DNA from 2 places in the Leifsonia sp. McL0608 genome. Region 2 is predicted to be linked to the other one. Evidence: predicted binding sites of a transcription regulator. Region 2 holds the regulator's gene; the other holds the start of a gene.

Region 1 (4,382 bases), 1.2 Mb from region 2:
CGACACGTCCCGCGCCCGGGAGACCGGCGGAAGCGGCCTCGGGCTCGCGATCGTCTCGTCGATTGTCGCGGCCCACAACGGTACCGTCGAGGTCATCGAGACCGAGGGCGGCGGCGCAACCTTCCGCGTAGCGCTCCCCCTGGCCGGCTCCCCGAGCGCCCCGCAGTCGATCGCGCCCGCCGCCTAGCTGCGCCCGCGCCCGCGCCCGCGCCTAGGCGCGGCGCGGCGGCCGAGCACAGGAAAAAGCACCTCAATCGATCGATTTGAGGTGCTTTTTCCTGTGCTCGAGCGTCGTCACATCAGTGGTGAGCGAGCACCCATGTGCTGAAGGCGACAGTGCCGGCCGCAGCGTTGGTGTTCACCGTCGGGCTCGACACGGACAGCCAGTCGTTTCCCGTGTGGCAATAGTTCTGGGCGCGGTCGCCACCACGAGATGGGTAGGTGCCGTAGTTCGCGCCGGGAGTGGACGTCGACGGGTACCATTCGGCGAGCTTCGTCCAGGCCCCGTCAGCGTTCGGCAGCACCTCGATCGTCAGCGTCGCACCGTGCTTCTCGATATCGGCGGCCTCGGGGCTCCCCCACAGGCACGAGCCTCCGCCCGCCGCTTCGAGCTGGGAGAAGGTCCGGTTGATATCGGTGACTGCGCGTATGCCAGCGTCGATCGCACCTGCGTCAACACCGAGAAGCGAGGAGACGGCGTCGTTCGATGCCAGCGTGGCGCAGTCCAGCGCCAAAGCCAGGTCCTTCGTCGGCGTTGGAGTCGCAGCCGAGGTCGGCGCTCGGGTCGGCTCCTCTGAAGCCCTGGCGGCGCATCCCCTCAGCACGATCGCCAGGACAGTCGCGACGACGACCCCCGCGACCCCCGTGTATGCCCCCGTGCGCATATGATCCCCCAAAACGCTCAGCCCCCAAACCTGTCGAGCACAGGAAAGATCACCCTATCGTTGCGACTTGACGCGACTTTTCCTGTGCTCGACGAAGGGCGGGCGCACCAAAGAGGGCGCCTCCCGAAGGAGACGCCCTCTTCACGAGTTGCGCTGGACTTAGAAGTCCATGCCACCGGTCGGGTCGCCGACCGGAGCCTGGTTCTTCTCCGGCTTGTCGGCGACGACGGCCTCGGTGGTGAGGAACAGGCCCGCGATGGACGCTGCGTTCTGCAGCGCGGAGCGGGTGACCTTCACCGGGTCGTTGATGCCGGCGGCCAGCATGTCGACGTACTCACCGGTCGCGGCGTTGAGGCCGTGTCCGACGGGCAGGTTGCGGACCTTCTCGACGACGACGCCGGGCTCGAGGCCTGCGTTGATCGCGATCTGCTTCAGCGGAGCCTCGATGGCGACGCGCACGATGTTCGCACCGGTCGCCTCGTCGCCGGTCAGCTCGAGCTTCGCGAACGCGTTCTTGCCGGCCTGGATGAGTGCGACGCCACCACCGGCGACGATGCCCTCTTCAACGGCTGCCTTCGCGTTGCGCACGGCGTCTTCGATGCGGTGCTTGCGCTCCTTCAGCTCGACCTCGGTCGCGGCACCCGCCTTGATGACGGCGACGCCGCCGGCGAGCTTCGCGAGACGCTCCTGGAGCTTCTCACGGTCGTAGTCGCTGTCGGTGTTCTCGATCTCGTTGCGGATCTGGGCGACACGGCCCGCGATCTGCTCCGGGTCTCCGCCGCCTTCGACGATCGTGGTCTCGTCCTTGGTGATGACGACCTTGCGGGCCGTACCGAGCAGGTCGAGCGTGACGTTCTCAAGCTTGAGGCCGACCTCTTCGGAGATGACCTGGCCGCCGGTCAGGATCGCGATGTCCTGCAGCATGGCCTTGCGGCGGTCGCCGAAGCCCGGAGCCTTGACGGCGACAGACTTGAAGATGCCGCGGATCTTGTTCACGACGAGCGTGGCCAGAGCCTCGCCGTCGACGTCCTCAGCGATGATGAGGAGCTGCTTGCCGGCCTGGATGACCTTGTCGACGACAGGCAGAAGGTCCTTGATGTTCGAGATCTTCTGGTTCGCGATCAGGATGTACGGGTCTTCGAACACGGCCTCCTGACGGTCAGGGTCGGTCACGAAGTACTGCGACAGGAAGCCCTTGTCGAAGCGCATGCCCTCGGTCAGTTCGAGCTCGGTGCCGAAAGTGTTCGACTCCTCGACGGTGACGACGCCTTCTTTGCCGACCTTGTCGATCGCCTCGGCGATGATCTCGCCGATCGTGGTGTCACCAGCGGAGATGGACGCGGTCGCAGCGATCTCTGCCTTGGTCTCGACCTCTTTGGCAGAGGCGATGAGCTCGGCCGTGACAGCCTCGACAGCCTTCTCGATGCCGCGCTTCAGGGTGATGGGGTCTGCGCCGGCGGCGACGTTGCGGAGGCCTTCCTTGACGAGGGCCTGAGCAAGGACGGTGGCCGTGGTGGTGCCGTCACCTGCGACGTCGTCGGTCTTCTTCGCGACCTCTTTGACGAGCTCGGCACCGATCTTCTCGTACGGGTCGTCGAGTTCGATCTCCTTGGCGATGGAGACACCATCGTTGGTGATCGTGGGAGCGCCCCACTTCTTCTCGAGCACGACGTTGCGACCGCGCGGGCCAAGCGTCACCTTCACGGTGTCGGCCAGAATGTTCAGGCCACGCTCGAGGCCGCGGCGCGCGTCCTCGTTGAAAGCAATGATCTTTGCCATGGTTGTTTTTCGTCCCTCCCGGACGTCTGCGAAAGATACGGAACTTCCGGGCGAATGCCCGGGTTCATTGTTAGCACTCGAATGCGTCGAGTGCTAGAACGATTCTGGCACTCGGATGCCGCGAGTGCAAGTGAACAGACACGCTGGACGCGAACGAACGCCGCCCGGAGAACCGGACGGCGTTCGAATCAGTAGTCGTGCTGTGCTACGCCAGACGCACCGACTCGGCCTGGGGGCCCTTGTTGCCGGTACCGACCTCGAATACGACCTGCTGGCCCTCTTCGAGAACCTTGTAGCCGCTCATGTCGATTGCGGAGTAGTGAACGAAAACGTCCTGTCCCCCACCATCGACGGTGATGAAGCCGTAGCCCTTTTCAGCGTTGAACCACTTCACGGTTCCGTTCGCCATGTATTACTCCCATTGCTGTGTTTCGTCCACGCGTAGCACATTCACCAGCGCGTTGAAACCAGATACTAATGCTTTCGGGGCCCGCAATGAATGGCGATTTCGCCAATAGGTCGTGAAATTACCCGAATTGCGCATGAATTAAACACGCCGGAAACATCGGCGACCGGAATCCCAGATGAGAAGCGCTATCCCGTCGGAGCCTTGTAATCGCTGCCGACGACCACGGTGAGGTCGGCGCCCGTCTCGGCGAAATCCTGCGTCAGCATGACCGTCGCACCCGGCAACGACTGGGCGGCGCCGAGTGCAGCTGCCTCGTTCTTCGGGTCCGAGTAGTAGACCACGGTGCTCGTGATGTTGGACTGGCTCGCGTTGGCGCGCGACTGGACCTTCCATCCCTTGGCGGCGAGTGCATCGCCGACCTGGTTCGCCAGGCCGGCGGTCGTCGTGCCGTTGAGCACGGTGACATTCAGCTTCGGGTCGACCGTCGGGACGATGGTCGGTGTCGGGGTCGAGGTGATCGACGGCGACGGGGTACCCGCCGGGGAGCCGTTGAAAGCGATGCTGCCATTGATGAGGTAGAGCCCGAACACACCCACGCCGACCAGCAGAATGGTGGCGACCGCGGCCCACGCGAAGCCGATCCAGCCGCGACCTTTCTGGTGAGGAGCTCGGTGCGCGCCGACACGCTGGATGTCGTCGGGGATCGCGTCGAAGCGGTCCTTCGGGAATTTCTCTGCCATCGGTTCGGTGGGGGTCCTCAGTCGTGGGGCGTCAGCGTTCGCGCGCTGCGCGCGGCCGTTCGTGCGTCGCGGAGGCGTTGCAGCCTCTTGACGAGCATAGGGTCGTGGGCGAGTGCGGCCGGCGAATCGATCAGAGCGCCGAGCAGCTGATAGTACCGCGCCGCCGACAGTCCGAAGTCCTGGCGGATAGCCTGCTCCTTCGCCCCGGCGTGGCGCCACCACTGCCGTTCGAAGGCGAGGATCGCCTCGTCGCGTTCGGTCAGCTCATCGGTGGTCCCGGAAGAGCGGGTGCGATCTTTGGATGCTTCCGCCATCGCTCACCTCTCTCGACCGACCCCTGACTTGCGCTTCATACTATTTGCGCGTGTCTGAGTGTTCGCCCAAGCGGGCGGGCAGGTCGTGTGATGACGTTTAGGGTTGAAACGGGCCTTTCTCAGGCCTGATCGATGCAGGAAGGACGCCTGGCCCATGGAGTACAACGTCACGAAGAGCGACGACGACTGGCGCTCTGAGCTGAGCCCCGAGCAATTCGCCGTGCTGCGCGAGGCTGCCACCGAGCGCCCGTGGACG
Region 2 (4,382 bases):
GAGGTGAGCGGCACCTCCGCGGTCGGCTCGAGGACGAGCATCCGCACCGTCTTCGCCAGTGCCGGGAGCTGCTTCGACGTCACCAGCTCCCCGACCTCGGGAACCCAGGAGCGGATGGACTGCTTGGCCGCCTCGCGCGCGATCGCGCTCCAGCGTTCCCGGCCTTTCGCCACCTTGGGTCCGTCCCAGCGCGAGACAGACCGTTCGGCCGCCCACGGGAGCACCTCGTCGATCCCGAGCTCCGTGGAAGCCTGCACCGCGAGTTCGTCGCGATCGCCTTTGGCGAGCGCCTGGGCAAGGGAGAGCAGTGGAGTGGGCCGCTCGAGCCGCGAGACCGAACCCACCTCGATCGTGAGCTCGGATGGCGTCGCCGCGATCACCGACCCCGTCGCCATCAGCCCGCGCCCGTTCCCGATCGTCACCGTTTCGCCCGGTCGCGTGCGGTTCACCGTCGCCGCGTGTTTCGCCTCGGCGCCGACGATCGACAACCGCTCGCCGACCGACGTCGACACGAGGTCCTCGCGCAGGTAGAGGGAGCTCACGCCGCGCTCAGACGTTGAGGAAACGGTCGCGGAGCTTCGCGAACAACCCCTGCTGGAACCGGGCCAGGCCCGGCGCCTCCTGCTTGTGCGTGGATGCGAACTGTTTGATCAACTCCCGCTCCTTGTGGTCGAGCTTCGTCGGGGTGACGACCTGGATGCCGACCCGCAGGTCGCCGCGTCCGCTGCCACGGAGGTGCGTGATCCCGCGATCCTTCACCGTGATGATGTCTGCGCTCTGGACGCCGGCCTTCAGTTCGATCTCGATGTCGCCATCGAGAGCCCGGACCTTCGCGTGCGTGCCGAGGATCGCATCCGTCATCGCCACTTCGAGGGTGCAGAGGAGGTCGTCACCGTCGCGGCTGAAGACATCGTGGTGCTTCACTTTGATCTCGAGGTACAGGTCGCCGTTCGGTCCGCCGGCGGGGCCGGCCTCGCCGCTGCCCGGCATCTGCAGGCGCAGGCCGGTGTCGACACCGGCGGGGATGTCGACGGGCACCGTGCGGCGCGCGCGCACGCGACCCTGGCCCTGGCAGGTCACGCACGGCGTCACGATGACGGTGCCGAACCCGCGGCACGTTCCGCAGGGGCTCGACGTCATCACGTTGCCGAGGAGCGAGCGGACGGAGCGCTGGATGCTCCCGGTGCCGTGGCAGATGTCGCAGGTGACCGGGGCGGTACCCGGCTGGCAGCAGGAGCCGTTGCAGGTCTCGCAGACGATCGCCGTGTCGACCTCGAGGTCGCGGTGCGTGCCGAAGATGACCTCGTCGAGGTCGACCTCGACGCGCAGCAGCGCATCCTGGCCGCGCTCACGCCGCGACTTGGGGCCGCGACCGCCTCCTCCGCCACCGCCGAAGAACGTCTCGAAGATGTCGCCGAAGTTGCCGAAGTTGCCGGCGCCGCCGGGGAAGCCGGCCTGCGGCCCGAGGTCGTACTGCTCCCGCTGCTGGGGGTCGCTCAGCACGTCGTACGCGTGGGTGACCAGCTTGAACCGCTCCGATGCCTCGGGGCTCGGGTTCACATCGGGGTGCAGTTCGCGCGCGAGGCGGCGGTATGCCTTCTTGATCTCATCGGGGGTGGCGTTGCGGTCGACGCCGAGTACTTCGTAGTGGTCAGCCACGTAGGCAGTTCCTTAACTGTCGATTGCTAGTTCTCGCCGAGCAGTCGGGAGAGGTATCGGGCGACGGCACGGACGGCCGCCATATTGTTCGAATAGTCCATGCGGGTCGGGCCGAGCACGCCCAGCCGGGCGATGCCGGAGGTCGCAGAGGTGTAGCCGCTGGTCAGCACACTCGTCTCGGCGAGGCCGAACGGTGCGTTCTCGCGGCCGATCGAGACGGAGACGCCGTGCTGGTCGGTCGCCATCTCACCGAACAGCCGGAGCAGGATGACCTGCTCCTCGATCGCCTCCAGCACCGGATAGATGCTTCCGGTGAAATCGTGTTCGGTGCGCACCAGGTTCGCAGCGCCCGCCATCAGCAGCTTGTCCTGGCGGTTGGCCTCGATCTGCTCCACGAGCGTGCGCGCCACCGGGACGATCACGGCATGTCCCGGCTCCGACTCATCCTCTGCGAGGGCGCGGAGGCGCGTGGCGGCTTCGGCGAGGGAAAGCCCTGCGGTCGCCGCATTCACGGATGCGCGCACCTGCGCGATGCGCTGGTCGTCCAGTTCCTGCGGAACCTCGATCACGCGCTGCTCCACGGCGCCCGAATCGGTGATCAGCACGCTCAGCAGACGCTGCGGTGCAAGAGTCACGAACTCGATGTGCCGGATGCGGGAGCGCGAGACCGACGGATACTGCACCAACGCGACCTGGTGCGTGAGCTGCGAGAGGAGGCGGACCGTGCGTGCGAGCACGTCGTCGAGGTCGACGGACTGCCCGAGGAAGACCTCGATCGCCTGGCGCTGCGCGTGGGTGAGGGGCTTGAGATCGGCGAGCTGGTCGACGAAGACGCGGTAGCCCTTGTCGGTCGGAACACGGCCGGACGACGTGTGAGGCGCCGCGATCAGCTCCTCGTCTTCGAGGGCCGCCATGTCGTTGCGGATGGTCGCCGCAGACACTCCGAACGCGTGGCGCTCGACGATGCTCTTCGAACCGACGGGCTCGCGTGAGGCGACATAGTCCTGCACGATCACGCGGAGAACCTCGAGGCTCCGATCCGACACCATCTTCTCGTCGCCTCCCTGACACCGACCTGTTAGCACTCGTTTAGCCTGAGTGCTAATCATATCGCGTCGACACGCCAACGAATCATTGCACGCGGCAGTTTCACGGCAGTAACTTATGCATGAGTTCGCACGATCGCCCGGATCGATCACATCGAAAGGTGCACGCGCCTACCGAGCAGGTCCGTTAGTTCCACTGGAATGAAAGGCACCGATCATGACCGACCCCAACCAGCCGCCCGTCGACCCGACAGGCTCGGGAATCCCACCGCAGCAGCCGGTTCCACCGCAGCAGCCGGTACCGCCGCAGCAGCCGTACTCGAACGTCCCGCCCCAGCAGGCCGGGGTCCCGCCCCAGCAGCCGTACGCCGCGCCGGCGCCCGTGCCAGGTGCACCGCTCACGGCCGCCGAGGACAAGCAGTGGGCCTCCTTCGCCCACCTCGGCGGAATCCTCTGGTTCCTTCCTTCGCTGATCATCTTCCTGGTCTTCAAGGACCGGGGCGCGCTGACCCGTCAGGAATCCAAGGAGGCGCTCAACTGGCAGATCACGTGGATCCTCGCCTGGCTCGTGTCGGTGATCCTCGGGTCGATCCTGCTGGCGACGCCTGCCTGGCCGATCTCCTTCGTGTTCTCGCTCCTCATCCCGTGGGTGCTCTACATCGTGAACCTCGTGTTCTCGATCCTGGGCTTCGTGCGGGTCAACGGCGGCGGTACCTACCGTTATCCGTTCAACTTCCGTTTCATCAAGTAGCCGCCGCCTTCCGCGGCTGCGACGACGGTGTGTCCTAGGGTGGGGGCTGTCAATCGAGCGCCCACCCGGGCACCCAAGGAGTAATGATGTCTGACGCAACGCCCCCTCCGGCCCAGCCTTACCAGCCGACGCCGCAGATGAACCCGGCCGACGAGCGGCTGTGGGCGACCCTGGTCCACATCGGCGGTATCTTCTTCAACTTCATCCCCGCCCTGATCGGCTACCTCGTCCTCAAGGATCGCGGACCGTTCGTGCGGGAGCACACGGCCACCGCACTCAATTTCCAGATAACGCTCGCGATCGCGTACGTGGTCGGCTGGGTTCTGCTGGTCGTGGGGATCGGCCTGCTCATCCTGCTCGCGGTCTGGGTGGTGAACATCGTGTTCAGCATCATCGCCGCGGTGAAGGCCAATGCCGGCCAGCCCTACGTCTACCCGATCGCGATCCGCTTCGTCAGCTAGCTCGACGTGAGCAGCCGGCGCACGACAGCGTCGGCCAGAAGCCGCCCTCGCAGGGTCAGCTCGACTGATCCGCGCAGGGCGGCTTTCGCGTCGATGAGTTCGTCCGCGATGAGGCCGGCGACCTGCAGGCGACCAGCGGGGTCGAGTTCGCTTGTCGCCAATCCGTCGCGGATGCGCGTGAGCAGCAGCACCCGCTCGACACGCCTGGTTTCTGCGTCGAGGGTCTCGCGACCGGCTGCGGGAGACTCATCCGCCGCCATCCGCCCCGCATACGCGGACGGATGCTTCACGTTCCACCAGCGCACTCCGCCGACGTGGCTGTGGGCGCCGGGGCCGACGCCCCACCAGTCGTGCCCCTGCCAGTAAGCGAGGTTGTGCCGCGACCGGTGGGCATCATCCGTCGCCCAGTTGCTTACCTCGTACCAGCCGTAGCCGGCCGCCGCGAGCCGCGCATCCGCCGCTTCG

The links. Region 2 encodes HrcA, which represses chaperone genes, less so after heat shock. Its sites were predicted from a motif close to TTNGCACTCGNNNNNNNCGAGTGCNAA; they were not measured.
Region 1: a site for HrcA is predicted at 2,734-2,760, ahead of groL (chaperonin GroEL). Genes of this name have one in related genera too.

What each region holds. Positions count from the first base shown of each region.
Region 1 is NZ_CP154826.1:2,864,578-2,868,959, forward strand. Features, by position in the region: gene AAYO93_RS13635 (sensor histidine kinase) at 1-187, shown strand, start outside; gene AAYO93_RS13640 (hypothetical protein) at 300-884, opposite strand; gene groL (chaperonin GroEL) at 1,044-2,663, opposite strand; gene AAYO93_RS13650 (cold-shock protein) at 2,869-3,072, opposite strand; gene AAYO93_RS13655 (LytR C-terminal domain-containing protein) at 3,258-3,812, opposite strand; gene AAYO93_RS13660 (DUF3263 domain-containing protein) at 3,830-4,126, opposite strand; gene msrB (peptide-methionine (R)-S-oxide reductase MsrB) at 4,281-4,382, shown strand, end outside.
Region 2 is NZ_CP154826.1:1,702,472-1,706,853, reverse strand. Features, by position in the region: gene AAYO93_RS08065 (16S rRNA (uracil(1498)-N(3))-methyltransferase) at 1-542, opposite strand, end outside; gene dnaJ (molecular chaperone DnaJ) at 550-1,659, opposite strand; gene hrcA (heat-inducible transcriptional repressor HrcA) at 1,686-2,708, opposite strand; gene AAYO93_RS08050 (DUF4870 domain-containing protein) at 2,923-3,456, shown strand; gene AAYO93_RS08045 (DUF4870 domain-containing protein) at 3,543-3,917, shown strand; gene hemW (radical SAM family heme chaperone HemW) at 3,914-4,382, opposite strand, start outside.